2 linked regions of the Moorella thermoacetica genome follow. The protein of the gene in region 1 interacts with the protein of each later gene in a pairwise test. Links are inferred from orthologs where the notes say so. Each region holds a gene or a part of one and is shown on either strand. Other genes may lie near its edges. The genes, in order: MOTHE_RS03275 and topA.

Evidence for each region.
Region 2: the proteins of MOTHE_RS03275 (region 1) and topA interact in binary tests that used the Escherichia coli proteins (3 or more experiments, as listed by UniProt). The link is inferred for Moorella thermoacetica from one-to-one orthologs.

Annotation. Positions count from the first base shown.
Region 1 is NZ_CP012369.1:652,209-667,559, forward strand. What follows is about bases 6,695-9,522. They hold MOTHE_RS03275 (IMPACT family protein), read left to right. Parts: upstream 6,695-7,703; coding sequence 7,704-8,342; downstream 8,343-9,522. Other genes in these bases: MOTHE_RS03265 (MBL fold metallo-hydrolase), read left to right, coding at 6,695-7,163; MOTHE_RS03270 (YlcI/YnfO family protein), read left to right, coding at 7,303-7,707; MOTHE_RS03280 (cell wall hydrolase), read left to right, coding at 8,468-9,136; MOTHE_RS03285 (competence/damage-inducible protein A), read right to left, coding at 9,187-9,522. Also shown: MOTHE_RS03240 (four-carbon acid sugar kinase family protein), read left to right, coding at 108-1,400; 4-hydroxythreonine-4-phosphate dehydrogenase PdxA, read left to right, coding at 1,402-2,424; MOTHE_RS03250 (GntP family permease), read left to right, coding at 2,527-3,912; MOTHE_RS03255 (lactate racemase domain-containing protein), read left to right, coding at 4,201-5,484; MOTHE_RS03260 (hypothetical protein), read left to right, coding at 5,721-6,449; more of MOTHE_RS03265, read left to right, coding at 6,492-6,694; more of MOTHE_RS03285, read right to left, coding at 9,523-10,431; MOTHE_RS13240 (hypothetical protein), read right to left, coding at 10,522-10,659; MOTHE_RS03290 (trypsin-like peptidase domain-containing protein), read left to right, coding at 10,944-12,104; MOTHE_RS03295 (amino acid permease), read right to left, coding at 12,209-13,729; MOTHE_RS03300 (M1 family aminopeptidase), read left to right, coding at 13,964-15,351.
Region 2 is NZ_CP012369.1:945,325-960,799, forward strand. Bases 3,992-6,943 are described here. They hold topA (type I DNA topoisomerase), read left to right. Parts: upstream 3,992-4,396; coding sequence 4,397-6,490; downstream 6,491-6,943. Other genes in these bases: dprA (DNA-processing protein DprA), read left to right, coding at 3,992-4,387; trmFO (methylenetetrahydrofolate--tRNA-(uracil(54)-C(5))-methyltransferase (FADH(2)-oxidizing) TrmFO), read left to right, coding at 6,511-6,943. In the rest of the region: MOTHE_RS04745 (YifB family Mg chelatase-like AAA ATPase), read left to right, coding at 1-1,162; MOTHE_RS04750 (ferredoxin domain-containing protein), read left to right, coding at 1,316-1,840; MOTHE_RS04755 (iron-containing alcohol dehydrogenase family protein), read left to right, coding at 2,030-3,130; more of dprA, read left to right, coding at 3,302-3,991; more of trmFO, read left to right, coding at 6,944-7,824; tyrosine recombinase XerC, read left to right, coding at 7,878-8,819; ATP-dependent protease subunit HslV, read left to right, coding at 8,829-9,353; ATP-dependent protease ATPase subunit HslU, read left to right, coding at 9,373-10,758; GTP-sensing pleiotropic transcriptional regulator CodY, read left to right, coding at 10,780-11,562; rpsB (30S ribosomal protein S2), read left to right, coding at 11,756-12,472; tsf (translation elongation factor Ts), read left to right, coding at 12,563-13,174; pyrH (UMP kinase), read left to right, coding at 13,280-14,002; frr (ribosome recycling factor), read left to right, coding at 14,002-14,559; MOTHE_RS04815 (hypothetical protein), read left to right, coding at 14,562-14,771; fdxA (4Fe-4S ferredoxin), read left to right, coding at 14,789-14,959; uppS (undecaprenyl pyrophosphate synthase), read left to right, coding at 15,023-15,475. UniProt on the Escherichia coli protein: Releases the supercoiling and torsional tension of DNA, which is introduced during the DNA replication and transcription, by transiently cleaving and rejoining one strand of the DNA duplex.

The sequences.
Region 1 (15,351 bases):
AAATGCCACTACGATAAGCATCCTTCAAAATTGTACGCCGATACTTCCCTGGCACGCTTTTTGCATTATTTTTTTGGTGACTGTTGCGCCGTGAGAGAGGGTAGTAAATGGAACAGATATCCATCATCGCCGACGATTTAACCGGAGCCAACGATACCGGCGTCCAGTTTTGCCAGCACGGTTTCCGCACCATGGTTATTATAGATGCTGCCAACGTAGAGCGGGTGGGGCAGGATAAAGATGTCTGGGCGATCAATACCGACACCCGCCACCTGGCAGCACCTGAAGCCTACCAGCGCGTTTATGAGATCACTTTAAAACTAAAAAAAGCTGCCATCAGCCGGGTTTACAAAAAGATTGATTCCACCCTGCGCGGCCACCCCGGCGCCGAGCTGGAGGCTGTGATGGACGCCTGGCAGGCGGACCTCGCCCTGGTGGTGCCGGCCTACCCGGCCAACCGGCGGTTAGTGGTTGACGGCCACCTGTTGATAAGCGAGGGCATGGAGACGGCCGCGGCTTCCGTAAGCCTTACTCCTGGCGATGCCAGGGCAGCCCTTTGCCACATCCCTACCGTCCTGCAGGGGGAGATGGGCCGTCGGGTAGGCCAGATTAACCTGGCGACTGTGCGCCAGGGAGTGAAAGAACTGGTAGCTGCCCTGGAGGCCGCTCGTACAAACAGCCAGGTGCTGGTCCTTGATGCCGCCGACGAAGAGGACCTAAGGAATATCGCCCGGGCAATCAGCCGCTTCCAGCGGGATGTCATTGTGGCCGGCGCCGCCGGCATGGCCGCCCATTTACCTCTGGCCTGGAACCTAAAACCAGTGCCTAATAATCCATTAAATAAAAAGGGGGCTATTCTCCTGGTTGCCGGCTCGCGTAACCCGGTCACTGCCGCCCAGGTGCAACGCCTGGCTGAGGTTAGCGCGTGTCAGGCTGTAAAGGTAGAGACGGAAGCTATACTTACCGGAGAACCGGCTGTTGAAATAGAAAGGGTGTTGCAGGAAGTTACAACTCAAGATGCAGGCGCAGGTTTAATTATTATAGCCGTAGATAGCCTTTTCCAGACAATTGACAGAGATAGGGTTTCCAACTCAGGAAGCAAAGCTATAGCTTTAGCCCTTGGCACTATCACCAGCCGCCTCTTAAATATGCGAAGGATAAGTGCCCTGGTAGTTACTGGCGGAGATACTGCCGTTCACGTTTGCCGGGCTCTGGAAGCCAGAGGAATTAACCTGGCGGCCGATCTGTTGCCGGGTATCCCTTTGGGGTACCTGGAAGGGGGGCGGGGTGATGGACTACCAATCGTTACTAAAGCCGGCGGTTTTGGTTCCCCCGATTCCCTGATCAAAGTAAATGAATTTCTTCAACAGAGAATGAAAAGTGAAATGGAGTTGGTATGAGATGGTAAAACCCTTAATTGCTATTACTGTAGGTGACCCTTGCGGCATTGGGCCTGAGATTACTGCTAAAGCCCTGGCCATACCAGAGATTTATAATCTATGCCGGCCTCTGGCTATAGCCGATGCCGGCCTGATGGGCGAAGCTATCAAGATCGCGGGAGTTAACCTGTCCGTTCGAGCCGTGACCAGTCCTGGTGAAGGCCGGTATGAGTATGGCACCATCGATGTCCTGGACATGCAAAATGTTGACCTGAACCAGTTGCAGTACGGCAAAGTAACCCGCATGGGGGGTGAAGCCAGTTTCCAGTATATAACCCGAGCCATTGAACTCGCCCTGGCCGGGGAAGTTGATGCCGTCACCACCGGTCCCATTAATAAAGAAGCTATCAACCTTGCCGGACATCATTACTCCGGGCATACGGAGATCTTCGCCGACCTGACGAAAACGCAGGACTACTGCATGATGCTCGTTGACAAGAATTTTCGGGTTTCCCATGTGACTACCCATGTGGCTTTCAGTCAGGTACCATCACTGATAAAAAAGGAGCGGGTACTTACAGTAATCAAATTGACTAACGATGCTCTTTTAAAAATGGGAATTTCAATGCCGAGAATTGCGGTCGCTGGACTCAACCCCCATGCCGGCGAGGATGGTCTCTTCGGCCGCGAGGAAATCGAGGAAATCGGTCCGGCTATCACCGCCGCCAGGGAGCAGGGAATCCAGGTAGATGGCCCGGTACCTCCAGATACCATTTTTGTTAAACTCCAGGGTGGCCAGTATGATGCTGTAGTAGCTATGTACCATGATCAGGGCCATATTCCAACCAAATTAATCGGCTTTAAATATGACAATGCCACCGGCAAGTGGGGATCGGTTGCCGGGATAAACATCACTTTAGGATTACCAATAATACGGACCTCAGTTGATCATGGTACCGCTTTTGGTAAAGCTGGAAAGGGGACAGCCAACCCCGAAAGTATGGTGGATGCCTTGAAAATGGGGGCAATAATGACGCGAACCTAAGTATTGTAATAGGATTTAAATGCCAAACCTGGAAAGGGGTGTAGGTAGGAAGAGTTTAGCGGTGTTTGGTAAAGAATTAAATAGAGAAAGGAGAGTATTTTCATGGGAGGCATTTCCGGAATTCAGATAATTATTGGTCTGATTGTTGGTATCTTTGTGCTTGTATATTTAATACTGAGGACCAAAATTCATGCTTTTCCTGCTCTTATCATTGCGGCTTCCGTAATCGGGTTAATTGGTGGTATGTCACCATCTACAGGTGATATTAACCTTGCTAAATCAATCACTACTGGCTTTGGTAATACTTTAGCAAGTATCGGTCTCGTAATTGGTTTTGGCGTAATGATGGGACGATTGCTGGAGGTATCCGGGGCTGCCGAACGTATGGCTTATACTTTCTTAAAGTATCTAGGACGTGGAAAAGAAGAATGGGCGCTGGCCGCAACGGGATATGTCATTTCTATTCCTATTTTCTGCGATTCGGGTTTTGTTATTTTAACACCCCTGGTTAAAGCGTTATCACGTAGAACCAAAAAATCCGTACTTGCTCTTGGTGTCGCTCTGGCAGCCGGTCTAGTGGCTACCCATAGTGCAGTACCACCAACACCGGGACCTCTGGCAGTAGCAGGCATTTTTAAAGTTGATGTAGGTATGGTAATTATTTCCGGGCTTATATTTACCATACCAATAACTATAGCTGGGGTTTTGTACGGCAAATGGTTGGGTAAAAAAATATATCAATTACCCAGTGAAGATGGTCAGAGCTGGATACGACCACCTTACCAATCTTCTCAGATTGCCGAAGAAGCATTGCCTGAAAATGGCAACCTGCCTTCCGCTTTTATATCCTTTGCCCCTGTTGTTATTCCTTTAATTTTAATCTTTGTCAATACGTTGCTGACAGCTATGAAAATAAACCAACTATGGGCGCGCTACCTAGTTTTCCTGGGTAATCCGGTAATAGCGGTTGGTATTGGTCTTATTATTGCTATTTATGGTCTGGCTCCGAAACTTTCTCGGTCTGAAGTACTAAAAAAGATGGAAGAAGGGGTTTCTTCAGCTGGTATAATTATCTTAATTACAGGTGCTGGTGGCGCATTAGGCCAGGTGTTAAGGGACAGTGGTGTCGGTAATTATGTAGCTCAACTTATTGCTTCTAGCCCTCTGCCTCCATTTTTGTTACCCTTTTTTGTTGCTACTTTTGTACGATTAGTCCAGGGAAGCGGTACAGTAGCCATGATTACCTCTGCTTCCATTACTGCACCAATTTTGGCCAATCTTTCCGTTAATCCAATCATTGCTGTTCAAGCAGCCAATTTAGGTTCATTGATATATTCTTATTTCAATGACAGTTTTTTCTGGGTAGTCAATAGATTTTTAGGTGTCGATGACATTAAGGAACAAACACTGACGTGGTCGGTTCCGACTACAATTGCTTGGGGCGTTTCTTTGATTATGTTATACATTGCCAACGCCATTTTAAGCTAATCCAATAAAGGAGTGAGCATATGTTCGAAATGAGCCCACAGGAAAAGGTTTTACGAGCTATAAAAAAGAAAGAGTCCTATAGAGTCCCACCCGATTGATGTGGGCAGTGCTATAATTTGAACTATAACATTAAATGACGATAATGCATGAAAAATACATTGCATTTTAAAACGAAACCAGCATCCTAGAGATGTCATTTCAAATTGCGGTGTTGGTGAAGAAGTATATTAAAGTGGTATGTAAATAGTATTAGGAATATTGTTAGAGGGCCGAGAGGAGAAGGATTAAGTGAGTTGCCGACTCAGTCTACCTTACGGAACCCACAAACTTACCTTTCACATTCCCGAAGAAAAAATAAAGGCAGTTCTATCACCGGTAGCTATGAAAGAAATACCTTCTACGGAAGTAGAGATCCAGAGGGCGTTAGAAAATCCTATCGGATGCCAGTCTTTGGGTACAATGGTATCACCAACCAGCCGAGTACTCCTCCTGTGCGACGACAATACCCGCCCGACTCCAGCCAATATCATTGTCCCGGCTATACTTCGGGAGTTAGAGAGCGGGGGTGTACGCAAGGAGAATATTAAGATCCTCATGGCTTTGGGTACCCACCGACCTATGACCCTGGAAGAATTGCAACAAAAATTAGGTGCCGAAGTATTAGCGCAGGTAGAAGTAATAAACCATGACTTCCGCAACCCGATGGCTCTCCATGATTTCGGCCTTACGGCTAACGGTACGCCGGTAAAGGTTAACCGCGTGGTTCTTGAAGCAGATGTTGTTATTGGCATCGGCAGTATCGTTCCCCATCACATCCCCGGTTACAGCGGCGGGGCAAAAATCGTCCAGCCCGGGATTTGTGGTGAAGATACTACAGCGGCCACCCATTTGCTGAGTGTGCGGACCCGGCGAAATATGCTGGGCATTGTGGAAAATAAAGTGCGAGAAGAAATGGAAGCCATCGCCGACAGGGCGGGAGTAAAATATATCTTTAATACTGTCCTGGATCCTCAGGGCCGTGTAGTGAAAGCTTTCTTCGGCGATATCCGCCAGGCCTTCCGAGCCGGGGTGGAGATCAGCCGGCAGGTTTACGGTATCCCGGCGCCGGGGCGCACGCCCATTGTCCTGGCCAGTTCCCATCCTTGCGACATTGAATTCTGGCAGGCCCATAAGACATTATATCCGTGTGACATGCTGGTAGAAGAGGGAGGGACAATTATTATCGTCACCCCCTGCCCGGAAGGAGTGGCCGTCACCCACCCGGAGATGCTGGAGTTCGCCGGCCAAAAACCGGAGGACATCGATGCCCAAATTGAAGAAGGGCGTATTAAAGATAAGGTTGCCGGCGCCCTGGCTCTGGCCTGGGCTAAGGTGCGCCAGCATGCCGAGGTTTGCCTGGTTTCAGATGGTATAAACGCCGAAGTGGCGGCAAAACTCGGATTTAAGCATGCTGATACAATAGAAGAAGCCCTGGAAATGACCTGGGCACGCTTGGGGAAAGAAGCTAGAGTAACAGTTTTAACCCACGGTGCTGATACGTTACCTTTATTACCCGAAGATAACTTAGAGTAGCACATAAAATCAGAGCAAAGGCTGGAATTTTTTCCAGCCTTTAAATGTCTAATAACTGATACTTTAAATAGAGCCAGTGGTTATAGGAAGAAGTTAGTACAGCTTGATGTCACCTGGCCTGGAGATGGGGGGCGTACAAAATAGGAGCTAATAAGCTTTAACGGTAGGCTGGACAGGCTTTTAGAGCTCTGTTAAAATAAGGATACAGTGATTAGCGGTTGGGAGAGATGGGAATAATGGGGGATAAGATTGATGCTTTGTACGAACTAGTAACCCAGATTGCTGGGGAACTAAAGCAAACCCGCCAGGAGCTCAGCGACCAAATCGGCAGTGTCCGGCAGGAACTCACGGATCAAGTAGGCAGCGTCCGGCAGGAGCTTACGAATCAAGTCGGCGGCGTCAGGCAGGAATTAGCGAAGCAAATTAGAGACGTCCGACAAGAGCTTAACGACCAAATCGCAAGCGTCCATCAGGAATTAACGGATCAAATCGGCGGTGTCAGGCAGGAATTCACGGAACAAATAGGTGGAGTCAGGCAGGAGCTCACGGAGCAAGTCAACAGCGTCAGGCAAGAACTCGCCGACCAAATAGGCGGCGTTCGCCAGGAGCTCAGCGACCAAATCGGCAGTGTCCGGCAGGAACTCACGGATCAAATCGGCAGTGTTAGGCAGGAACTCACCGACCGAATCGGCAACGCCAGGCAAGAGTTCACAAATCAAATCAGCAGCTTCAGGCAGGAACTTCACACCGAGATTTCCAGTACCAGGCAGGAGCTTACTGAAAGGCTTGATCGGGTGGAGAAGCGGCTGAATGCAACCTTTGAGCAGGTAGGTATGCTGACGGAATTTCGGATCGAAGTTATGAAAAAGCTAAATGAAATCAGCGAAAATCAAAAATCAATATTTGAAATGTTGGGCGAACATGAAGTTAAAATTCGTAATTTATACCGGGAAAGAGCGGTTTAGAGGCCTCCCATTTCCCGGAAGTATCTGCAAGGAGGGTTTGGTATGCGCTGGTTAGGTCATTCAAGCTTTTACCTGGAAACCCCGGCGGGGGTGCGGCTGGTGACCGACCCTTACGGCCCGCAGGTTTCGCCGGCAGCGCCGGTGGTCACGGCTGATGTGGTGACCGTATCCCATGAGCATTTCGACCACAATTACCTGAATAATATCAAGGGCAACCCGGAAGTCTGGCGGGGTTTGACGCCCGAGGGAGACTGGGCGAAAGTTAACGTGACCTTTAAAGATGTCCATGCCTATACGGTGCCTGTATACCACGACGATGCCGGCGGCGCCAAACGGGGCAAAAACGCCATTTTCGTCCTGGAAGTGGGGGATTTACGCCTGGCCCACCTGGGTGACCTGGGGCATGTTCTTAATGATGAACAGGTGCATAAGATTGGCCGGGTGGACGTATTGATGATCCCTGTGGGCGGGTACTTTACCATCGATGCCGCTCAGGCCTGGCAGGTGGTGGAGGTATTGAAACCGCGGGTAGTCCTGCCCATGCATTACCTGGTCCCTGGCATGCAGGGTTTTCCCATTGCCGGGGTTGACGAATTTACGGCCGGCCGGGCCAATGTACGCCGCTTCGGGGAGGGGAAAATCGACCTGCGGGCCGAGAGTTTGCCGCAGGAAACGGAAGTCTGGGTCCTGGCGGCCAGCCAGCCGCGGGTCTAACCTGATAGAGGATATGACTCCAGATCCCCACCGTTGGATTTGTTATTTCCCAAACGGTGGGGATTTATATATACCATATTGATCTTTACGGGGAAAATGTTAGAATGAACGCAATGACAGACAAGGGGGAGGCGATTATATGGAACAATTACGTACGACAGTTAGGATGCCGGCAGAGCTGCTCAAAGCTATTGAAGCAGTACGGGACTCAGAAGAGTTTCCGACCTTAAGCGATTTTGTGCGCAGGGCAGTTGAGAAATATGTGGGAACCGGCCACGTCTTACGAGGACCGCTTTATGGCGTAGTCGTTTCCGATGGACCCTTCAACTACCTTTCGACGATAGTTATCGTACCACTTTCTACCGGCGCTAAACCTGCTACCTTCCGGCCGGAAATATCTTTTCACGGTAAGGTAACCAGGGCTCTGCCGGACCAGCTCCGGGCTGTGGATAAACATCGGCTTAGAGAATACCAGGGCAGTGTGGCAGGCACTTCCTTTTTTTATGCCCTGCAAGAGGCGCTTAGGGAGCTGCTTGCCTTATGAAGAAAGAAGGAGCTCGGCGCGGCTTAGCTGCCAAAAGTGGAACTTCCATAGAGAATGGCTCTTCCTACCTCACCGTGGCCCGGGAAGCCATAGCCGAACTTAAAATTGAGCGGTCCCTCTTCATCGGTCATGCCTGTGAAGTAGATAGTGATGCGGCAGCCAGGGATTTTATTGCCAGGATCCAGGCGGAGCACCGCCAGGCGACCCATAATTGTTTTGCCTACCGGCTGGGGATAGGGAAGAAAGAAATAACCTATTACAGCGATGCCGGCGAGCCCGGCGGCACGGCCGGGCGGCCGATTTTAGGGGCCATTACCGGCCTGGGCCTGACCAACGTGGCGGTAGTGGTGACACGTTATTTTGGCGGCAAAAAGCTGGGGGTGCGGGGACTGATTGAGGCTTACGGCCAGGCGGCCCGCCGTGTCCTGGAAGAGGCGGGGAGCATTCGGCGGGTCGTAACCCGTGAGTTGGAATTAACCTGCAGTTATGCCGAGCTGGACCGGTTGCTCTACCAGGTTCGCAGCCGCGGCGGGAAAGTAATAAAAACGGAATACGGCAGCGAAGTCCGGTTAAAGGTTGCCGTCCCCCTGCCCGCATGGGAAGAAATGAAGGAAAGCCATAGGCCCTCTCCTTAAACCATGCCCTTGCAAGTTTAAAGCCTTTCTTTGCCAAACTATAATTAAATCCTGGCAGGGAAGGATTGAGGCGCATGGTCTGGTCGCCCAGGTTGAAACGGCAGGGGTGGAGGAAAGGGAGACAGGTGCTAAAAGAACGGTTACGTTATGCTGCCCGGGTAGCGAAAACCCGCCTCGGGGAATTATCCGGCCATATTAAAGAACGGGTTGCCCCTCGGGCAGTGTCTGTCCTGTCCTGGCTCCGTTCAGCCTGGCAGGCCACCAGGGGCGAAATGGAGCGCGCCTGGCAGAACCTCAAGCCGCTGCGCCTGCCGGCAGGATGGCAGATCCGGGTCCTCCTGGCTGTAGTTATTGTTAGCATTCTCATTCCCGGGGTGAACTTTTACCTTCACCGCCCGGTCCCACCGCCGGCGGCTAAACCTATGACCGCCGGATTCCGGGCTGACGATATCAACCTCCTCGCCCGCCTGGTGGCTGCCGAGGCCCAGGATGAACCCTATCCCGGCCAGGTAGCCGTAGTAGCCGTAGTTCTGAACCGCCTGCGCGACCCGGCCTTTCCCAAATCCGTCCCGGGAATTATCTTTGAGCCCTGGGCCTTTGAGAGCGTTGCCAACGGTCGTTACTGGCAGGTGGCGGTACTGGCCCGGGATTACGCCGCTACCAACGACGCTTTAAACGGCTGGGACCCCAGCCAGGGTGCCCTGTATTTCTTTAACCCGGCCAAGGCCACCAGCGCCTGGATCTGGACCCGGCCCCAGATAATGCAAATAGGCAACCATATTTTTACCCGTTGACAAAGTTTAAAAGCGCCCTGCCGGCCAGCGGGCCTGGCATGACCTTATCTTTACTCACACTGTGCCCGTAAACTCCGCCAGAGGAGATAGAGGGCGCTCTGGGTCGACTGCCATTTGATATTTTCGCGCTGGCCCATAAAAAGCTCCCGCCGCACCTCGACTTGACCCCGGAAATCAATCCCCAGGTATACCAGCCCCACCGGTTTTTCCTCACTGCCACCCCCGGGACCGGCGATGCCTGTAATACCGATACCTATATCCGTTCCCACGGCTTGACGTACGCCCCGGGCCATGGCGGCAGCCACCTCCGGGCTGACAGCCCCGCGGGCGGCCAGCACTTCCGGTTCCACCCCCAGGAACTTCACCTTGGCCTCGTTGCTGTATGTTACCATGCCGCCCAGGAAATAATCGGAACTGCCGGGGATGTTGGTCACCCGGTGGGCCAGCAGGCCGCCGGTGCAGGATTCGGCCACAGCCAGGGTTAAGTGCCTGGCCGCCAGGATAGCGCCGGTAACACTTTCCAGGGTGTCATCATCAGTCCCAAAGATGTAATCCCCCAGGCGTTCTCTGATGGTGATCTCCAACGGTGCAGTTAGTGACCGGGCTGCCTCCTGGCTTTTAGCCCGTGCCGTCAGGCGTAAGGTTACCTCGCCGGGTTTGGCCAGGGGCGCCAGGGTAGGGTTGTCGCTGTGCAATAAATCCTTTACAGCCTCTTCAACACCCGATTCGCCTATGCCGGCGATTTTTAACACCCGGGAAAAGATGATCTCCCGCCGGGCGCCGTAGGGTTCCAGCCGGGGCAGGAGCTGGTTCACTAGCATGGGTTCAAACTCCCGCGGCGGTCCCGGCAGCAGGGCATAGACCTTACCTTCGTGTTCCAGGAACACACCGGCCGCCGTGCCGTGGGGGTTGTCCATGGCCCTGGCTCCGGCCGGCAGCAGGGCCTGTTTCAGGTTGTTGGGCGTCATGGGGCGCCGGCGGGCAGCAAAATAACGGGTGACATTTTCCCGGGCCGCCGGGTCTTCCACCAGGGGCAGGCCCAGGGCTGCGGCCAGGGCCTCCCGGGAGAGATCGTCCTCCGTCGGCCCCAGGCCGCCGCTGACGATGATCAGGTCGGCCCGCCGGCGGGCGTTATCGATGGCTTCGCGGATGCGTACCAGGTTATCGCCGACCACCACCTGGCGGTAAAGGCTGATCCCGGCGGCAGCCAGTTCCCGGCCCAAAAAGGCGGCGTTGGTATTGACGATTTGCCCCAGGAGCATCTCGGTGCCGGTAAAGATCGCTTCAGCTTGCAAGTTGAAACACCCTCTTAGGATAAATCTTACGGCGCTGGGCTTGCTAGCGCGGGGTGCGCCGCACCATAATTAAAAAGCGCCCGGTGGCGCTTAAGAAGCAGTCTCGGCAGCGGTTGTGGTAGGTGCATGTTCGCCGTGGGCGGATTCCCCCAGGCCGTTAACGGCAGTCACCAGGAATCCCAGGATCAGCCAGCCGGCAAGAAAAAGGATAACCTTCCATCTCTTCATGCTTTCACCTGACCTTTCGCCACCGGGAGGGCCCGGATTTGATTTTTAATTAGTACGAGGATTTCCACCCCTCCCCCCAACAGTATACCAGAGGCTATTAGCGGTTGCAATGGCAGGAAGGGCGCTATATAATGCTAATTGAGCAAAAGCTTTGGCATAAGAGTTTCACAGCCGTCGCTTGCCAGCCATGCCAATTTCTTAGGATTTTCTCAGGTTGTCTTAATTTTAATTTCAACTTCCTATTTTATAATACCCCTCAAAGAAAAAGATTGGAGGTATGAAGTATGTGGCGACGAGATGGACGAGCAAGGATTTCCGCGCTGCTGGTCTTATTAATTTTCCTGGCCGGGGTAGCGGCTACGGCGGGTTTCTATCATATCACCGGCGCCACAGCCGGGCCCCAACAGGCGTACCAGAATGCTGTTAGCACAGCCCAGCCGGCCTCGGCCAGCATCCCGGCGGGACTGGGACCGGAGACCATTGCCGATATCGTTGACAAAACCGGCCCGGCGGTAGTGCGTATCGACACGGTGACGGAAACCCAGGGCAGCAGCCCCTTCAATGACCCCTTCTTCCGGCAGTTTTTCGGCGACCAGTTTAATACCGGCCCTCAGGTCCAGCGAGCCCTGGGTTCGGGCTTTATTATCTCCAGCGACGGTTATATCCTGACCAACCAGCACGTCGTCGAGGGCGCCAGGCAGGTCAAGGTAACTATCGTCGGTTTTGACAAACCCCTGAATGCCCAGGTGATCGGCGCCGACAGTTCTCTGGACCTGGCGGTTTTGAAGGTCGATGCGGGTAAACCCCTGCCTTACCTGGCCTTGGGGGATACCAACAAGGTACGGGTTGGGGACTGGGCCATCGCCATCGGCAATCCTGACGGACTGGACCATACCGTCACCGTCGGTGTAATTAGCGCCAAGGGACGGCCCATAGACGTCCAGAACCGCCATTATGAAAACCTGCTGCAGACGGACGCCGCTATTAACCCCGGCAACAGCGGCGGTCCCCTCCTGAACCTTAAAGGCGAAGTAATCGGCATCAATACCGCCGTTAACGCCGACGCCCAGGGAATCGGCTTCGCCATTCCCAGCAGCACGGTCCAGCCGGTCCTCAAGGACCTCATGACCAAGGGCAAGATTAGCCGGCCCTGGCTGGGGGTGGCCCTGCAACAGGTAACCCCGGACGTGGCCGACATCCTGGGCCTCCAGGGCCAGGAAGGTGCCGTGGTAGTCCAGGTGGTGAGCGGTAGCCCGGCCGCCAAAGCGGGCCTCCAAAAATATGACGTGATCCTGCAGGTTGATGGCCAGGCAGTAAAGGACGCCAGTGACCTGGTGAATAAGATCCAGAGTATGAAGATTGGCCAGCAGGTACAGCTCCAGGTCTTCCGCCGCGGTCAGACCTTAAATATCAGCGTAGTCCTGGGGGAAAAGCCGGCCCAGTAGGGATTTAATGGACACCCAGTAAAAGTTCCGGGAGGATGCCCTTCCGGAATTTTTTTATTGGCGGTTAAAGGTTCGTGGCCGAATATCTGGAGCCGCCTCCAGCCTTAATCCCGCCGCCACCGGGGAAGGAACATACGCAAGAGGTCCGGGGCCGGTAGCTTGAAGGGGAAAGGCTTTCGAGCCGGTGCGGGCATCTCCAGGGGTGAGGGCCGGTAGGTCGGCCGGGGGACGGCTTTAGATTCCTCCTCCCGGGCCAGGACGCTATGGCGACGGCCGTAGGCGAAATAAACCACCAGTCCCAGGGTTACCCAGACGCCGAAACGAATCCAGGTTAGACCTGGCAGGTTGAAGAAAAGGTAAACGGCAAATGCTATGGCCAGGAGGGGCGTCCAGGGCATCAGGGGCACTTTGAAGGGCCGTTTCAGGTCCGGCTGGGTGCGCCTCAGGACCATGACGCCCACGGAAACCACAAAAAAGGCAGACAAGGTACCTACATTGGCCAGCTCGGCAATGATATCCACCGGCAGGAAGCCGCCGATGAGGGTGATAAAGGCGCCGACGATTAATGTTGTCAGCCAGGGGGTATGGAAGCGAGGGTGGACCCTGGTAAAGAGAGGGGGCAGCAGGCCGTCGCGGCCCATGGCCATAAAGACCCGGCTCTGGGCAAAGATGTTTACCAGCAGGACGCTTGTCAAACCGGCCAGGGCGCCGGTGCCCACAATAAGGGAAGCTCCACGGACGCCGGCAGCCAGCAGGCCGGTGGTCACCGGGGAAGGGGTGTTCAAGTTGGTGTAGGGCGTCAAACCAGTCAGAACAATGGTAACGGCCACATATAATATAGTGGCGAGGGCCAGGGAGCCGATGATTCCCAGGGGTAATTCCCGTGCCGGGTCGCGCACCTCCTCGGCGGCAGTAGCCACGGCATCGAAGCCGATGTAGGCGAAAAAGATAATAGCCGCCCCGTGGACGACACCGGTGACGCCGAAGGGGAGGAAGGGGTGCCAGTAGGCCGGGTTTACCCGCGGGGCGCCTAAGGCCAGGAAGGCCAGGATCACCAGGATTTTTACCCCGACGATAATCTTATTAGTCCGGGCACTGGTGGTGGTGCCGACAATGGCCACTCCGGTCATAACGACGGTGATCAAGATAGCCGGCAGGTTAACCAGGCCGCCGCTTAAGGGAGAATTGACCAGGGCCCGGGGCAGAAAGACCCCCACAGACGCCAGCATATCGGTGATGTAACCGCTCCAGCCTACAGCCACGGCCCCCGAGGCCACCAGGTATTCCAGTACCAGGTTCCAGCCCACGAGCCAGGCGATAATCTCGCCCAGGGAAGCGTAAGCATAGGTATAGGCGCTGCCGGTCACCGGGATCATGGCGGCCATTTCAGCGTAAACGAGGGCCGCCAGGCCTGCCGCCAGGCCGGAGAGGATAAAGGAGAAAACCAGGGCCGGGCCGGCGTAGTTGGCGGCAGCCACTCCCGTCAGGACAAAAATCCCGGAGCCGATAATTGCCCCTACACCCAGGGCGACTAGTTCCGGCGTGCCAATGCTCCGCTTGAGCTTTTGATTGTCTCCAGCTTCCTGCATCAGGTCAGCTATTTTTTTGGTTCGCCAGATGCCCATTTTTTCCCTCCTCCCGGATAACTGTAGTCTTATTATGTACCTGGCGGCGGTACCTATGCGGGCAGGATTTTCCGGGAAGCCTTTTATTGTTAAAGGTGCAACCTGCCCATCATCCTGGTCAGGGGCGGTACCCTCTGTAAGGGTTAATTTTTCATGATTACAGCAGGAGAAAGGGTGAGGCTGTCGAAATAAAGGGCGAGGCGGTGGAACGTTTTGCCCAAGAGGATAGTGGGGATGGCAGTCTTAAGCCTCGCCATCCTGGCTTTCTTTTTTTATCCCCGGCTCGTCCCGGAGCCGGCGGCGATTGCGACGGATGCTACTTTCAAACAGGTGGTCCTGGACCCACCGCCCCTGGAAGCAGACGGGCAGGTACTCGTTTCGGCGGGGGATTTTCTACCCCTGGCCGGCGGCAGCGCCGACTGGTATAATGGCCAGGGCGTCCTCAGGGGGGCGGGGAGCGCCAGAGTTGTTGCCGGCAGCCCGGTGGCTACCCTCAACGGCGAGCCCCGGCAGCTCAAAGTACCCCCCCGCCTGGTGGGCGATAAACTCTACATCCCCCTCCAGCTGGCCCTGGCAGTGCTGGGGACTTCGAGTAGCCAGGGGGGATCTGACCTGCCCCTGCCGCCCCTCCGGGGCAGCACAGGGGTCCGTTTTCGTTACTACCCCGTCTACGACCTCCAGGCCCGTTACGACCCGGCCAGCGGCGAGATTCAGGGAGAACTGCTCCTGGCTTACCAGAATCCTTTCCTCACTCCTTTGCGGCAGCTCAATTTCAACCTCCCGGCCAATGCTCCCTTCGGTAATGGCGCCAGCCTGGCGGTCACCAGGGCGGTCGTAAACAACCGGCCGGTGGCGGTACACTTCAAGGGCAGCCGGTTGGAGGTGCCCCTACCACGGGCCCTGGCCCCTAGGGAGACCCTTTCCGTGGTCCTTTCCTTTAAGACTATAGTACCGCCGGGGGATATGCGCCTGGGCCGGGATGGGAACCTGAGCACGGTATCCGGCTGGTACCCTATCCTGGCTCCCCCCACGGAGGATACCTGGGCCGGGGTGGCCGGTACGGCCTATGGCGACCCTTACTTCGCCGGCGCAGCCTATTACCTGGTGCGGCTCACCCTGCCATCCGGCTATCAGGTCCTGGCCAGTTCCCGGCTGACGGGACGCCAGGAAAGGGGAGAATGGACAGACTGGTCTTTTAATAGCGACCAGCCGGTACGGGAGTTTGCCTTTACAGCGGCCCCGGACTGGCAATTCACCACCCGCCAGGCGGGCAGGGTGCAACTGGTAGTTGCGTCCCGGGGGGAGATGGCGCCGGCGGTCCTGGATGTCGCCGCCCGCGCTCTGGAGTTTTTCCAGAAGCTCTATGGACCTTATCCTTACAGCTACCTGCATATAGCCTTTGTCCCCCTGGACAACCTGGCCGGCATGGAATACCCTGGCCTGTTGCTCCTGAGCAACCGCAAACCATATAACCCTGCCGTAGTCGTTCACGAGGTCGCCCACCAGTGGTGGTACAATCTGGTGGGTAACGACACCCGGCAGGCGGCCTGGATTGACGAGGGCTTGGCCGAGTACAGCACCCTCCTGTTTTACCGGCACTTCGATCCCGGCCTTTATCAGGC
Region 2 (15,475 bases), 290 kb from region 1 along the record:
TATGGCATTGGCCCTCCAGGAGATCCAGCCCGGGGCTATTTTTATCGTCCCGGCCGCCAATGCCAATGAAGCCGCCCTGGCTACCCGCTTAAGGGTGCTGGCAGCCGAAAGCCTGGCCCAGGTGGTGGCTTACTGGCGGGGAGAGGGTGAATTACAGGAAATAAAGGCTGCAGGAGATAGTCCGCCGCCGGCCTGCAGAGGGGTGGACCTGGCCGACATCAAAGGTCAGGTGGCCGCCAAACGCGGTCTGGAAATAGCCGCTGCCGGTGGCCATAATATCCTCCTTATCGGCAGTCCCGGGGCCGGGAAAACCATGCTCGCCAGGAGTCTGCCTACCATTTTGCCCCCCTTAACCTATGAAGAAGCTCTGACGGTGACCAAGATTTACAGTGCCGCTGGTTTACTGGCCCCGGGCCAGGGGCTGGTAACGGAACGCCCCTTCCGTACTCCCCATCATACTGCCTCAACAGCCAGCATCATTGGTGGCGGGCGGTTCCCCAAACCCGGCGAGGTAAGCCTGGCCACCCACGGCGTCCTTTTCCTGGACGAAATGGCCGAATATCGCCGTGATGTCCTGGAGGCCCTGCGCCAACCCCTGGAGGACCGGGTGGTCACTGTTTCCAGGGTAGCCGCGGCTATTACTTATCCTGCTGATTTTCTTTTAGTTGGCAGTATGAATCCCTGTCCATGCGGGTATTATGGTGACCAGGTAAAGGAATGCCTTTGTACCCCCCATCAAGTAGCGCAATACCGGAAGAGGTTATCCGGACCTCTACTGGATCGCATTGACCTGCACCTGGAGGTGCCCCGTTTGACCTACAGGGAGGTTGAAGCCGTGATCCCGGCAGAAAATTCAGTTACCGTGAGAAAAAGAGTACAAATTGCCCGCCAGCGCCAGTTGGAAAGGTTAAAGGGTACCGGGGTTACCTGTAATGCCGCCATGACTCCCCAGCAGGTGCATCGCTTTTGCCGACTGGCACCCCAGGCCCGGAGCATATTACGGGATGCCTTCAATAAATTAGGCCTCTCTATGCGTGCCCATGATCGTTTGCTCAAAGTGGCACGCACTATAGCCGACTTGGCCGGGGAGGAAACAATCACCGCAGCCCACCTGGCTGAAGCCATCCAGTACCGCAGCCTGGACTGGGGTGAGAGGGCGTAAAACTTAAATTTCATTCCTTGCTCAGGAGCCTTGAAATATAAGGTTGGAAGTTTTACTATAATGTTTTGCCGGCATAACAAATTCAATTTTTATTCGGTTTTAGGGTAGGATGCGGAAGATAGGGTAAAAAATATGCAGAGGAGGTTTTTCATCATGCCGGAATTTAAAGCAATGGAACTGGTTGCCGAGTTGATGGCTATTGCTGCCCGGACGGCCCCCAAAGCCGGGGGTAAAGATTTTATTGAACTAAAGATCCTTCAGGGGGATTCCCTGGAGCAACTGGCTATAGCGATGACCCGTTATGGCCAGGAGAAGGGCAAGAAAAACTTTGACCGCGATGGCGAGAACGTCCGTCGTTCTGATGCCGTCCTCCTGGTGGGGCTAAAGAAAGCAGCCAAGGCTGGCCTGGATTGCGGCGCCTGCGGTGCTGCCCGTTGTGCCGACCTGGAAGGACCCCATGAAGGCCCGGAGTTTGCCGGCCCTATCTGCGCCTGGCGTCTCATAGACCTGGGTATTGCCCTGGGATCGGCCGCCAAGACGGCCGGTATCCTCAATGTCGACAACCGCGTTATGTACCGTATCGGCGTTGTTGCCCGGAAAACAGGCCTTATGGATGCCGAAGTCATTGCCGGCATCCCCATCTCCGCCACAGGGAAGAATATTTATTTTGATCGGTAAATAAGCACCTCATACAGTTTATTTACCAAATGATTGAGCGCCCAGGGGCATCCCCTGGGCATATATGCAGGTTGGACCTTCGCCCCTCATGGGGGCTGCCGCCCCCGTCAGCGAACTATAAAAAGCTCGGTTGATGTAAGGGGCTGGTGGGTAAGGTTACAAACCTATTTTTGGAGGAGACAGATAGTCATGTCCTTCAGTTTTTATTTACCAACAAAGGTCTTTTTTGGCGAAGGGGCTGTTAACAATCATGGCGTCTTTCTTAAAGGCAGGGGCCGCCGGGCCCTGGTAGTCACCGGGCGCCACAGCGCTACAGCCAGCGGTGCTATGGCCGATATTGAAGCCTTGGCCAAGAAACTAGATATAACCCTGGCGACCTTCAATCAGGTCCCTTCTAACCCCACCCTGGAAGTAGTGGGCCGGGGTGTTGAAATGGCCCGCAGCGAGGGGGCGGATTTTATCATCGGAATTGGCGGTGGTTCTCCCCTGGATACGGCCAAAGCCATCGCCCTCCTGGCAACCAACAAAGTACCGGCAACCGCCCTTTATGAGGCTGAGCTACCGGAGCCGCCTCTACCTGTGATTGCTATACCGACTACTGCCGGCACCGGGAGCGAAGTCACCCAGCATGCCGTTTTTACCCTGCCGGAAAAGAAAATCAAGAAGGGCTTTAGTGACGACCGCTGTTTTCCCCTGGCAGCATTGGTGGATCCCCGTTATACCGCCTCTCTCCCCCTGGAGGTTACCATTGATACCGCCCTGGACGCCCTGAGCCATGCCATCGAGGGTTACCTGTCCAGGCGGGCGACGCCTTTAAGCGATACTCTGGCCCTTGAGGCCATGGGCCTCTTCGCCAGGCATAAGGAAGCCCTGGTGAGGGGAGAGTTGACTCCTGCTACCAGGTACGATCTCATGTATGCTTCCACCCTTGGTGGCATGGTCATTGCCCAGACGCGTACGACCATCCTGCATACCCTGGGTTATCCTCTAACCTTCAGCCATAATATCCCCCATGGCCGGGCCAATGGCCTCCTGCTGGCAGCCTACCTGGAGTTCGTACAACCGGCGGAACCGGTGAAGGTCGCTCGCATCCTGACTGTTTTAGGGATGACCTCCCTGGCAGAGGTGCAACAGATGATCCGGCTACTCCTGCCGGTGCCGGGAAAATATCCGGAGAAGGAATTGGAACGCATGGCGGATCTGGTAACCGGGGCCAGCAGTATGGCCTGGACGGCCCGCCAGGGGACCCGGGCCGATCTGGTCCGGATACTGCGCCAGAGTTTGGGTTAGTATGAAGGGGTTGCCTGTTGGTCAGAATACTCAAAAGGGCTGGCTGCCGGCGCATTTACGGGAGCAACTTCTCGAATGCGACCTTGACGGGCCGGTAAAAAATAGATATCCTTTTAAGAAACCGTACCATGTGGCTCCGATTACTTTGTAGATAGGGACAGGGGAGAAACCATGGAGGAAAAACCATTCTGGGTAGCCCTGCAGCAGACACCCGGCCTGGGAGCCCGCCGGGTCCTGCAACTGGTCAAATACTTTGGCGGTGCCCGGGCTGCCTGGGAGGCTCCGGAAGGGGAACTCTTAACCCTGGAGGGCCTGGGTAAAGGAGCAGTTTCCCTGCTAAATTGGCGCCGCCAGGTACATCCGGAGAAAATAATGGTTTCCTTGGCTGCTGCCGGCATCGGGGTCATAACCATCGAAGAAGAAGTCTATCCTCCGGAATTGAAACGTATTTACGACCCGCCCCCGGTTCTTTACTGGCGGGGCAGCCGGTTGCCGGGGGAAGGCTTTAAGATAGCCATTGTTGGTACCCGCCGGGCGACGGCCTACGGTCTGAAGGTGGCCGAAGAACTGGCGGCCGGCCTGGCGGAGGCTGGCGTAGGGGTAGTCAGTGGCCTGGCCCGGGGTATTGATGCTGCTGCCCATAGGGGCGCCATCAAGGGCGGGGGATTGACCTGGGGCATCCTTGGCTGCGGCGTTGATATAGTTTACCCGCGGGAACACCGGGAACTCTACCGCCAGGTTATGGAACACGGGGCAATTATCTCGGAGTTTCCCCCAGGGACGCCGCCGGATGCCGGCCATTTTCCGGCCAGGAACAGGATTATCAGCGGCCTGACGGCTGGGACAGTGGTAGTCGAGGCGGCGGCCAGGAGCGGCGCCCTCATAACTGCCGACCTGGCCCTGGAGCAAAACCGCGATGTTTTTGCGGTCCCAGGTCCCATCACCAGCCGTTATAGCCAGGGCCCACACGATTTGATTAAGCAAGGAGCCAAGTTAGTAAGCGGCGTAGCAGATATTTTGGAAGAATATGAGCCCCGGTCGCTATGGAGTTTACCCCGGGAAGAAACTCGGGCCTCTGTAACCCTGAACGCTATCGAGGAGAAGGTGTTGGCCGTTTTGGAGGCGACCCCATCTCACCTGGATGTCATTATGGCGGCCACTGGTTTACCGGCCGGTGAACTTAATACAGCTTTAATCATGTTGGAGATGAAGCAATTGATCCGGCGGTTGCCGGGAGGTTTTTATGTGCGTTGCTAAGGAGGGTGTATGTTGGCCAAGACCTTGGTTATCGTGGAGTCCCCGGCCAAGGCAAAAACCATTGGCAAATTCCTGGGTAAGAATTATACCATCAAGCCGTCCATGGGGCATGTCCGGGATTTACCCAAAAGCCAGTTCGGCGTTGATGTGGAAAATAATTTTGAACCCCGTTATATAACCATCCGGGGCAAGGGTGAAATTGTCAAGGAACTGCGGGCTGCCGCCCAGAAGGCCCAGAGGGTTTTACTGGCCCCGGACCCGGATCGTGAAGGAGAGGCCATTGCCTGGCACCTTCAGCACCTCCTTGGCCTTCCTGATGAAGCCATCAGGATCGAATTCAACGAGATTACCCGCAATGCCATCCAGGAAGCGGTCAAGAAACCCCGGAAGATCGACCAGGACCGGGTAGATGCCCAACAGGCGCGGCGCATCCTGGACAGGGTGGTAGGTTACCGTTTAAGCCCTCTCCTCTGGCGCAAAGTCCGTAAAGGTTTAAGTGCCGGCCGGGTGCAGTCAGTAGCCGTGCGCTTGATAGTCGACCGGGAGCAGGAAATCGAAGCCTTTCAACCGGAGGAATACTGGAGCCTTACAGCCTGGCTATTGCCGGAGAACGAGGGTGAGGCTTTTCCTGCTAGGTTGGTGAAATATGCCGGCGAGGATTTAAATGTTAAAAACGAAGGGGAAATGGAGTCAATTCTTCATTCCCTGGAAGGAACCACCTATGTTGTAGCTGAAGTAAAGCAGCGGGAACGCCGGAAAAATCCGGCTGCTCCCTTTACTACCAGTACCCTGCAGCAGGAAGCCTACCGGAAATTAAACTTTACCTCCCGGCGTACCATGCAGGTGGCCCAGCAACTCTACGAGGGTATTGACCTGGGAGGCGGCCAGGGCCCTGTAGGTCTTATCACCTATATCCGTACGGATTCCACCCGGGTGGCCAGTGTGGCTCAGCTGGAAGCCCGCGATTTTCTGATGGAACGCTTCGGCTCGGAATATGTTCCGGAAGGTTTACGTCAGTATAAGGGGCGCAAAGATATCCAGGACGCCCATGAGGCCATCCGGCCGACCTCAGTTTGGCGTGAGCCGGCGTCCCTGAAAAACATCCTGACCCGCGATCAGTTTCGCCTTTATAATCTTATCTGGGAGCGTTTTGTTGCCAGCCAGATGCAGGCGGCTGTGATGGATACCGTGACGGTGGATATTACTGCCGGGCCGTGTCTTTTCCGGGCGACGGGTTCGGTCGTCAAGTTTCCGGGTTTTCTAAAGGTTTACCAGGAGGGCAGGGATGGTGAAGATAAGGACCAGGAGCAGCGGTTGCCACCCCTGGCCACAGGCCAGACCCTGAAACTGCAATCCCTGGAACCCAAACAGCACTTCACCCAGCCCCCGCCTCGCTATACTGAAGCTACCCTGGTCAAGACTATGGAGGAACTGGGTATCGGCAGACCAAGTACCTATGCGCCGACCATTGAAACCATCCTCCAGCGGGGATACGTCACCAGGGAGCAGAAACAATTTGTTCCCACGGAACTGGGCCGGGTAGTCGTCGCTTTGTTAAAGGAACATTTCCCGAAAATAATAGACGTTGAATTCACGGCCCATATGGAAGAGCAACTGGATGCCATTGAAGCCGGGAAGATATCCTGGCGCCAGGTGCTGGCGGAGTTTTATGGCCCCTTCGAGGAGGTCCTGGAAAAGGCTGAGGCTGAGATAGGTACGGTGGAGGTGCCGGAAGAGGTCAGCGAGGAAAAATGCGAACTCTGTGGTCGCAACCTGGTGGTCAAGATGGGTCGTTACGGCAAATTCCTGGCCTGTCCCGGTTTCCCGGAGTGTCGTTTTACCAAGCCCCTGCTGGAGACCATCGGCGTCAACTGCCCGGAGTGCGGCGGCCAGATCGTTGCCCGGCGGACGAAAAGGGGGCGGAAGTTTTACGGCTGCCAGAACTATCCCCGTTGCACCTATGTTTCCTGGGATAAACCAACCAATCAAACCTGCCCGCGCTGTGGTAAGCGTCTGGTAGAGAAGGCCTCACGTCAGGGTAGCCGCCTCGTTTGTCCCCAAAAAGAATGTGGCTATGTAGAAGAGGTCCGGCAGGCAAAATAGTATTTGGCAGGGGAGAAAAGTTGTCTGATAAAGTGATTATTATCGGTGGCGGCCTGGCCGGTAGCGAGGCTGCCTGGCAGGCCGCCCGGCGGGGAATGAAAGTTGAACTCTGGGAAATGCGGCCGGGCAAACTTACCCCGGCCCATAGTACAGGATACCTGGCCGAACTCGTCTGCTCCAATTCCCTGCGGGCTGATTCTCTAGAAAACGCCGCCGGCCTGCTCAAGGCCGAGATGCGCCAGGCCGGTTCTTTGATTATGGAGGTAGCTGCAGCCTGCCGGGTACCGGCGGGCAAGGCCCTGGCCGTAGACCGTGAGGAATTTGCTTCCAGGGTAACGGCAATACTGGAAGCCCACCCGGGGATTACTGTTATTAGAGAAGAAGTCCAGGCTATTCCTGATAACGGCCCGGTGATTATTGCTACCGGGCCACTGACTTCACCGGCCATGGTGCGGGCTCTAAAGGAATTTACCGGTGCTGAGTACCTCTATTTTTATGACGCGGCGGCCCCTATTGTTACCGCTGAATCCCTGGATTACAGCCGTATTTTTAAAGGCTCCCGCTATGGCAGGGGGGAGGACGATTATCTCAACTGTCCCCTAAATAAAGAGGAATACGAGGCTTTTTATCAGGCCCTGGTGACAGCTGAACGCCATCCCCGGCATGAGTTTGAGCCCGAAGTGGTATTTGAGGGCTGTATGCCGGTGGAGGTTATGGCCGCCAGGGGCCCTGACACCTTGCGCTTTGGACCCATGCGGCCGGTGGGTTTAATCGACCCGGCCACAGGACGAGAGCCCTATGCCGTGGTCCAGCTGCGCCAGGATAACGCCGCCGGTACCCTGTATAATCTGGTGGGGTTCCAGACAAGTCTCAAGTGGGGGGAGCAGGAGCGAGTTTTCCGCCTGATTCCAGGTCTCAGGGAAGCCGAGTTTGTCCGCTTTGGCGTGATGCACCGTAATACCTATGTTAATTCACCCCGTCTGCTCCAACCGACCCTGCAGGTGAAGGGATATCCCTGGCTCTTCCTGGCCGGCCAGTTAACTGGTGTCGAGGGCTATATAGAATCTGCTGCCTGCGGCCTGGTGGCCGGCGTCAATGCCACCCGTTTCGCCCGGGGAGAGGAACCCCTGATTCCTCCTCCGGCCACGGCCCACGGGGCCCTTCTGCATTATATAACGGATCCCACCCACACTCCCTTCCAACCCATGCATATTAATTACGGTCTCCTGCCGCCCCTGGAACACCGGGTGAAAAACCGCGTCGAACGTAACCGGATCCTGGCGGCCAGGGCATTAGAAATCTGGAACAGTAGCGGTGAATTTTCCGGCAATTAACTTGCACTTTAAAAGTGATTATGATAGCATATATGCAGTCCGGGGGTGAGGTAATGCCCGGAGTTACCTTTGGGGAAGCCCTGGAGGGTTTTCTTTTGTATCTAAAAGGCGAAAGGCAGGCTTCGCCCTGTACCGTCGATGCCTACCGGGCTGATATCGAACAATTCGCCGCCTTCGTAGCAGGACGCGCGGGCCAGGAAGCAGGCCCTGCAGCAGTCGATATCTGGATGGTGCGGCGCTACTTGGGCTGGCTGAACCAGCTGGGCCAGCAGCGGTCAAGCATGAACCGTAAACTGGCCGCGTTGCGTGCTTTTTATCGCTTCCTTCTACGGGCGGGGCAGGTACAGAGCAGCCCCGTCGCCCTGTTATCCGGCCCCCGCCGGGAGAAAAGATTGCCCGGCTGTCTGAGCCATGCTGAAATGGAAAAACTCTTAAGTATCCCGGCGACTACTCCCCTGGGTTTGAGGGACCGAGCTATTCTGGAGACGCTCTACGCCTCCGGTATCCGGGTGGCTGAACTGGTAGGCATGGACCAGGATGACCTGGATCTGGTAGCAGGTTATGCCAGGGTCCTGGGTAAAGGCCGGCGGGAAAGGGTGGTACCCCTTGGTCGCTATGCTGTTAAGGCCCTGGAGAATTATTTACATCGGGCCCGTCCGGAACTGGCCGCCCGGCGTATCCCTCCTGAACCCAGGGCCCTTTTCTTGAATCACCTGGGGGGGCGGTTAACAACCCGGGGAGTCCGGGAACGCCTGAGCCACTACGTAGAAAAGGCCGCCCTGCGGAGGGGGGTTTCCCCCCATACTATCCGCCACACCTTTGCTACCCACCTGCTGGAGGGAGGGGCGGATCTGAGGGTGGTCCAGGAACTCCTGGGCCATATCCGCCTGGCGACGACCCAGATTTACACCCACATCAGCCAGTCCCAGCTGCGTGAGGTTTACCGCCAGTTCCACCCGCGGGCCAGCCGTGATAATATAGATAATCGAAGGTGAGGGTAGACCATGGAAGGGACAACAGTTATCGCCGTCCGCCATCAGGGTCGGGTAGCCCTGGCCGGCGATGGCCAGGTGACTTTCGGCAATACTGTTATGAAGCACAAGGCACGAAAGGTACGTCGCCTTTACCAGGACAGGGTCCTGGCAGGCTTCGCTGGCAGCGTGGCCGATGCCTTTACCCTTTTTGAGAAGTTCGAGGCTAAATTAGAGACTTATCATGGCAATCTCCAACGGGCCGCTGTTGAACTGGGGAAAGAGTGGCGTACCGACAGGTTCTTGCGGCGGCTGGAAGCCCTTTTGGTTGTGGCTGATAAAGAACACCTCCTGATTATTTCCGGTAACGGCGAAATTGTAGAGCCCGATGACGGTATTGCAGCCATTGGTTCCGGTGGCCCTTATGCCCTGGCAGCGGCCCGGGCCCTGGTGGCCCATACCAGTATGACGGCCGGGGAGATCGCCAGGGAAGCCATGAACATTGCGGCCTCCATCTGCATCTATACTAATAACAACATTATTGTTGAAGAGCTTTAACCCTGAGGGGGGAAAATGATTGGATTTTACGCCCCGGCAGATAGTAGCCGAACTGGATCGCTACATTATTGGCCAGGAAGAGGCGAAGAAGTGTGTGGCGGTGGCCCTGCGCAACCGTTACCGCCGCCAGAAGCTGAACCCGGAGCTGCGAGATGAGGTTTTACCCAAGAATATCATTATGATTGGGCCGACGGGCGTTGGTAAAACGGAGATCGCCCGCCGGCTCGCCAAACTGGTGGGGGCACCCTTTTTAAAGGTGGAAGCCACCCGCTTTACCGAAGTAGGCTATGTGGGCCGCGATGTTGAATCGATGATCCGGGAACTGGTAGAAAATGCCGTGAGAATGGTTAAAATAGAGAAAAGGGCTGAAGTAGAGGCTAAGGCCGCCAAGATGGCCGAAAAACGGTTACTCGACCTCCTTGTTCCTAGGCAGGGTAAAGAGAAGGGTACCCATAACCCCTGGGAGGTTCTTTTCGGCGGTGCCCAGGTGAACAGTGAGGGTACGGTCCTGGAGGAAGAGAGTCTGAGGGAGAAAAGGGCCATCCTCAGGGAAAAACTGCGACGCCAGGAACTGGAAGACATGATGGTAGAGGTCGAAGTAGAAGACACCACGGGCCCCGGGGGCGTCATCCTGGGCGGGCTGGGACTGGAAGAGCTGGGTATAAACCTCCAGGATATGCTGGGCAATATGCTCCCCCGGCGTAAGCGCAAGCGCCTGGTAACCGTAGCCGAAGCGCGGCGGATCCTCACCCAGCAGGAAGCCGACAAGCTCATCGACATGGACGATGTCGCTGCCATAGCCGTCCAGCGGGTGGAACAGGAGGGCATTATCTTCCTGGACGAAATTGATAAAATAGCTGGCCGGGAGAGCAGCCACGGCCCTGATGTTTCCCGGGAAGGAGTCCAGCGGGATATCCTACCCATTGTTGAAGGAACTACGGTGCAAACCAAATACGGCCCGGTAAAAACAGACCATATTCTCTTTATTGCCGCCGGCGCCTTCCACGTGGCCAAACCGGCGGACCTAATCCCTGAACTCCAGGGGCGTTTCCCCTTGCGGGTCGAACTTAAGAGTTTGGGTCGTGAAGATTTTCAGCGTATTTTAACTGAACCCAAAAATTCCCTGTTAAAGCAATATACAGCATTACTTGCAGTAGATGGTATAGAATTACAATTTTCAGCCGATGCTATTGCGGAAATTGCCGATATTGCTTATACTGTAAATACTCAAGGCGAAGACATCGGTGCCCGGCGCCTGCACACCATTCTAGAAAAAATACTGCAGGATCTCCTCTTTGAAGCGCCAGAGGTGCAGGAGCGTAAAGTAGTAATCGATCGCACCTATGTACGTAAACAATTAGGTGACATCATGCAGCGTACCGATGTGCAAGCATATATACTCTAAAGAAAGGAAGATGGAATGCCTATGGAGACTCTTCTTGAGCGCTCAAGAAAAATCAACCGCCTCCTGCAAAGGGCGGCGGGTAATCCGGTTGATTTTCAGGAAATGGCCAGCGTCATGCGTGACGTCCTGGGAGCCAACGTCTATATCGTTGGCCGTCATGCTCGCGTTCTGGGATACGCCTTTGTTGAAGGCTTCACCTGCGACATCATGGAGGAGATTGTCTTCCAATCAGAAAGATTCCCGGAACAGTATAACGAACAACTGTTACGTATTGACGAAACTCAGGCCAATTTCTGCCAGGTTGGCAACGGTTGCGTTTTCGATATGGATAAAAAATGCGTCTTCAACAACAAATTAACAACGGTGGTACCCATCATCGGCGGTGGCCAGCGCCTGGGTACCCTGGTCCTGTCCAAGTTCAATGTCCGCTTTGACGATGAGGACCTGGTCCTGGCCGAGTATGGCGCGACGGTAGTCGGTATGGAGATCCTGCGAGCCAAGGCCGACAAAATTGAGGATGAAGCCAGGAAGCGGGCTGCTGTCCACGTGGCCCTGGCAACCCTGTCTTACTCCGAACTGGAGGCCGTGGAGCATATCTTTGCCGAACTGGACGGCGATGAAGGTATCCTGGTAGCCAGTAAGATAGCTGACCGGGCGGGCATCACCCGTTCTGTTATCGTCAATGCCCTGCGTAAATTCGAAAGCGCCGGGGTTATTGAATCCAAATCCCTGGGGATGAAGGGTACCTATATACGCGTCCTGAATGATCACCTGCTGGAGGAACTGGAGAAACTCCGGCATTAAGTCAGTTTTAGTTTATTTTTAGTGATAATGGTCGTTGCTGTTGCTTTATGACTTGCCGGCACCAGAGGTTTATGCTATACTAACCTCTGGTGTTTGATTCCACACGCGCCGGACGCCGGGAGCAGTGCCGTACAGCGGTCCTCTAGGACGGATGATGGTAGCGGCGGGTTAAAACTAGAGGAGGTGGCCTTACATGGCAATTATTTCCATGAAACAGTTGCTGGAGGCCGGGGTTCACTTCGGTCACCAGACCAGGCGCTGGAACCCCAAAATGGCTCCATATATCTTTACGGAACGTAACGGGATCTATATCATTGATCTCCAGCGCACCGTCAAAAAGATCGAAGAGGCTTACAACTTCATCCGTGATCTCTCCCGGGATGGCGGTAAGGTCCTATTCGTAGGGACAAAGAAACAGGCCCAGGAGTCCGTTAAGGAAGAAGCCGAACGCTGTGGTATGTTCTATGTCAATGTGCGCTGGCTGGGCGGGACATTGACCAACTTCCAGACCATCCGTCGGCGTATTGAACGCCTAAAGGAACTGGAAAGGATGGAAGAAGAGGGTACCTTTGATCTCTTGCCCAAGAAGGAAGTAGCCCACCTGCGTGGTGAAAGGGAGAAACTTGAGCGCTTCCTGGGCGGTATTAAAGAAATGAAAAGCTTGCCCGACGCCCTCTTTATTATCGATCCGCGAAAAGAGCGGATTGCCGTTGCCGAGGGCCGGCGCCTTGGTATTCCCATTGTGGCCATAGTGGATACCAACTGTGATCCCGACGAAATAGATTATGTAATCCCCGGTAATGATGATGCTATCCGGGCTGTCCGTCTCTTGACCAGTAAAATGGCCGATGCCGTTATTGAAGGCCAGCAAGGTCAGGATCAGCCGGAGGAAGAAGCAGTAGTAGAATAATAATCCCGGCGTAGGCTCCAGGCCTGCGCTTACATAATCCGCACTAGATCCCCAGGCTAGTTCGATTATAACCAGGACAGGAGTGAAAACATGATTGCGGCTGCAGATGTGAAAGCGCTGAGGGAACGGACGGGGGCTGGTATGATGGACTGCAAAAAAGCCCTCACCGAGGCCAATGGCGATATGGAAAAGGCGATTGAATACTTACGTAAAAAAGGGCTGGCTACAGCCGCCAAACGTGCCGGCAAGGTTGCCAGTGAAGGTCTAGTGCACGCCTATATCCATGGCGGTGGCCGGATTGGCGTTTTAATTGAAGTTAACTGTGAGACCGACTTTGTGGCCAAGACCGAAGATTTCCGGGATCTGGTCCACAATCTAGCCATGCAGGTGGCTGCTTCCCGACCGGAGTATGTGGCCCGTGAAGACGTACCTGAAGAGGTTCTCGCCAAAGAGAAAGAGATTTTAAGGGCTCAGGCTCTCAATGAAGGCAAACCGGAGAAAGTGGTAGAAAAAATAATTGCCGGTCGGCTGGAAAAATTTTATCAGGAGAATTGCCTGCTAGAACAACCCTTTATTAAAGATATGGACCGGACCGTTCAGGATCTTATCAATGAAAAAATCGCCAAATTGGGCGAGAAGATAGTCGTCCGGCGCTTTGTCAGGTATGAAGTTGGCGAGGGGATTGTTCAATCGGAAGAATAGACAACCGGAAAAAGAGCACGGGAGTGCTCTTTTTTTCCACGGGGAAAGAGGAATTTTAAGGAACATGTAGAAAGTATACATGAGTTACGGGGGTAAGGACAGGGTATGGGTCAACCCAAATATAAACGAGTTATCTTGAAGATTAGCGGCGAAGCCCTGGCCGGTAATCAAGGTTTTGGTATTGACCAGGAGGTTATCACTTCCATTGCCAGCCAGATTAAAGAGGTAAGGGAACTTGGTGTAGATGTAGCTATTGTCGTTGGCGGAGGTAATATCTGGCGGGGAGTTAAAGGGAGCGCCAGGGGAATGGATCGAGCTACGGCTGACTATATGGGTATGCTGGCTACGGTAATTAATTCCCTGGCCCTACAGGACGCCCTGGAGAACCAAGGGGTAGATACCCGCGTCCAAACGGCCATTGAGATGCGCCAGATTGCTGAACCCTATATTCGCCGCCGGGCCATCCGTCACCTGGAAAAGGGGCGGGTAGTCATTTTTGCTGCCGGGACAGGTAATCCTTATTTCTCTACCGACACTACAGCAGCCCTGCGGGCGGCGGAACTAGAAGCCGATGTTATTTTAATGGCCAAGAGGGTCGACGGCGTCTATGACTCTGACCCGGAAATCAATCCGGAAGCCAAACGCCTCAAAGACCTGGATTATCTCACCGTCCTTAACGGCGGCCTGGGCGTCATGGATTCCACGGCAACTTCCCTGTGCATGGATAACCACATCCCCATTATTGTTTTTGGGATTAAAGAAAAAGGTAATATCCTGAAAGCGATTTTGGGTGAACCAATAGGCACCTATGTTGGGAGGTTGGAGTAATGCTGGCTGACATCCTCCAGGAAGCAGAAGAGAAAATGAAGAAGGCGGTAGAGGGTTTACGGCGGGAACTGGCGTCCCTGCGGGCTGGCCGGGCCAACCCGGCCCTGCTGGAGAAAGTCCTGGTAAGCTATTATGGCACGCCGACACCCGTGAATCAGCTGGCGACTGTTTCATCACCGGAAGCCAGGCTCCTGGTTATTCAGCCCTGGGATCGTAACATCCTGCCGGAGATCGAGAAGGCCATCTTGAAATCTGATCTGGGCCTGACCCCGTCCAGTGACGGAACCGTAATCCGCATTACCATTCCCCAGTTGACGGAGGAAAGGCGTTCCGAATTGGTAAAAGTTGCCCGTAAAAAGGCGGAAGAGTTCCGCGTTATGGTCCGTAACGCCCGCCGGGAGGCCAATGATAAATTAAAAGCCAGTGAGAAAAACAAAGAGGCCTCCGAAGACGAGGTCAAGCGGGCCCAGGAAAAGGTACAAAAGACCACCGACAACTATATCCAGATCATTGACAAGATCCTGGCCACCAAGGAAGCAGAGATTATGGAGGTTTAACCATGGAGGCGCCTGACTGCCTAGGTTTTACCCTGGCGGAGGCCAGGAAAGCTCTGACGGCAACAGGGTGGCAGCTTCAGAAGTATACTTACACCGGTCCCCGGCGCCCTGCTCCGGGGGAAGAAGACGCCGGCCGTGTCGTACGCGTGCGCCTGGTGGGAGCCGGCCAGGTTGACCTGGTCCTGGCTTATGTAGATACTGACCACCAGTGAAAGGAGGTGGAGAGACCATGTCCCATCGGATAACTGAAGAATGCCTGGCATGTGGCGTTTGTGCTGACGAATGCCCCAACGGCGCCATCTCTGAGGGCGAAGACAAGTATGAGATTGACCCGGAACTCTGCACTGATTGCGGTACTTGCATGGAAGCCTGTCCGAATGAGGCCATCGTAGCAGAGTAAGATGGCAACAAACCCCCTCCAGTGAGGGGGTTTGTTTTATAGCCATGAACCCTGGGAGGAAAAGTGGTGTTTAGTTTCCTGACAAAACGTTCCCGGTCGCGGAAGACAAGGGAAGATGGGAGCCAGGAATTAGACCGGGAACGCCTGCCGCGTCATGTGGCCATTATCATGGATGGTAACGGTCGCTGGGCTCGCAGCCGGGGCCTCCCCAGGCTGGCCGGCCACCGGGCCGGGGTGGAATCCCTCCGGGATATTGTCCGGGCCTGTGTTGATTGGGGGATCGGTATTCTTACCGTTTATGCCTTTTCCACCGAGAACTGGAAACGGCCCCACGAAGAAGTAGAAGGGTTAATGAACCTGCTGGTAGAGTATTTGCGCCGGGAATTAGCGGAATTACGGCGGGAAGGGGTTCAGGTACGAGCCATCGGCCGTCTGGAGGGCCTGCCCCGGCAGGCCAGGGAAGAATTGGAGCGGGCCAGGAAAGAAACGGCCGCCAATAAGCGGTTAATCCTTAAC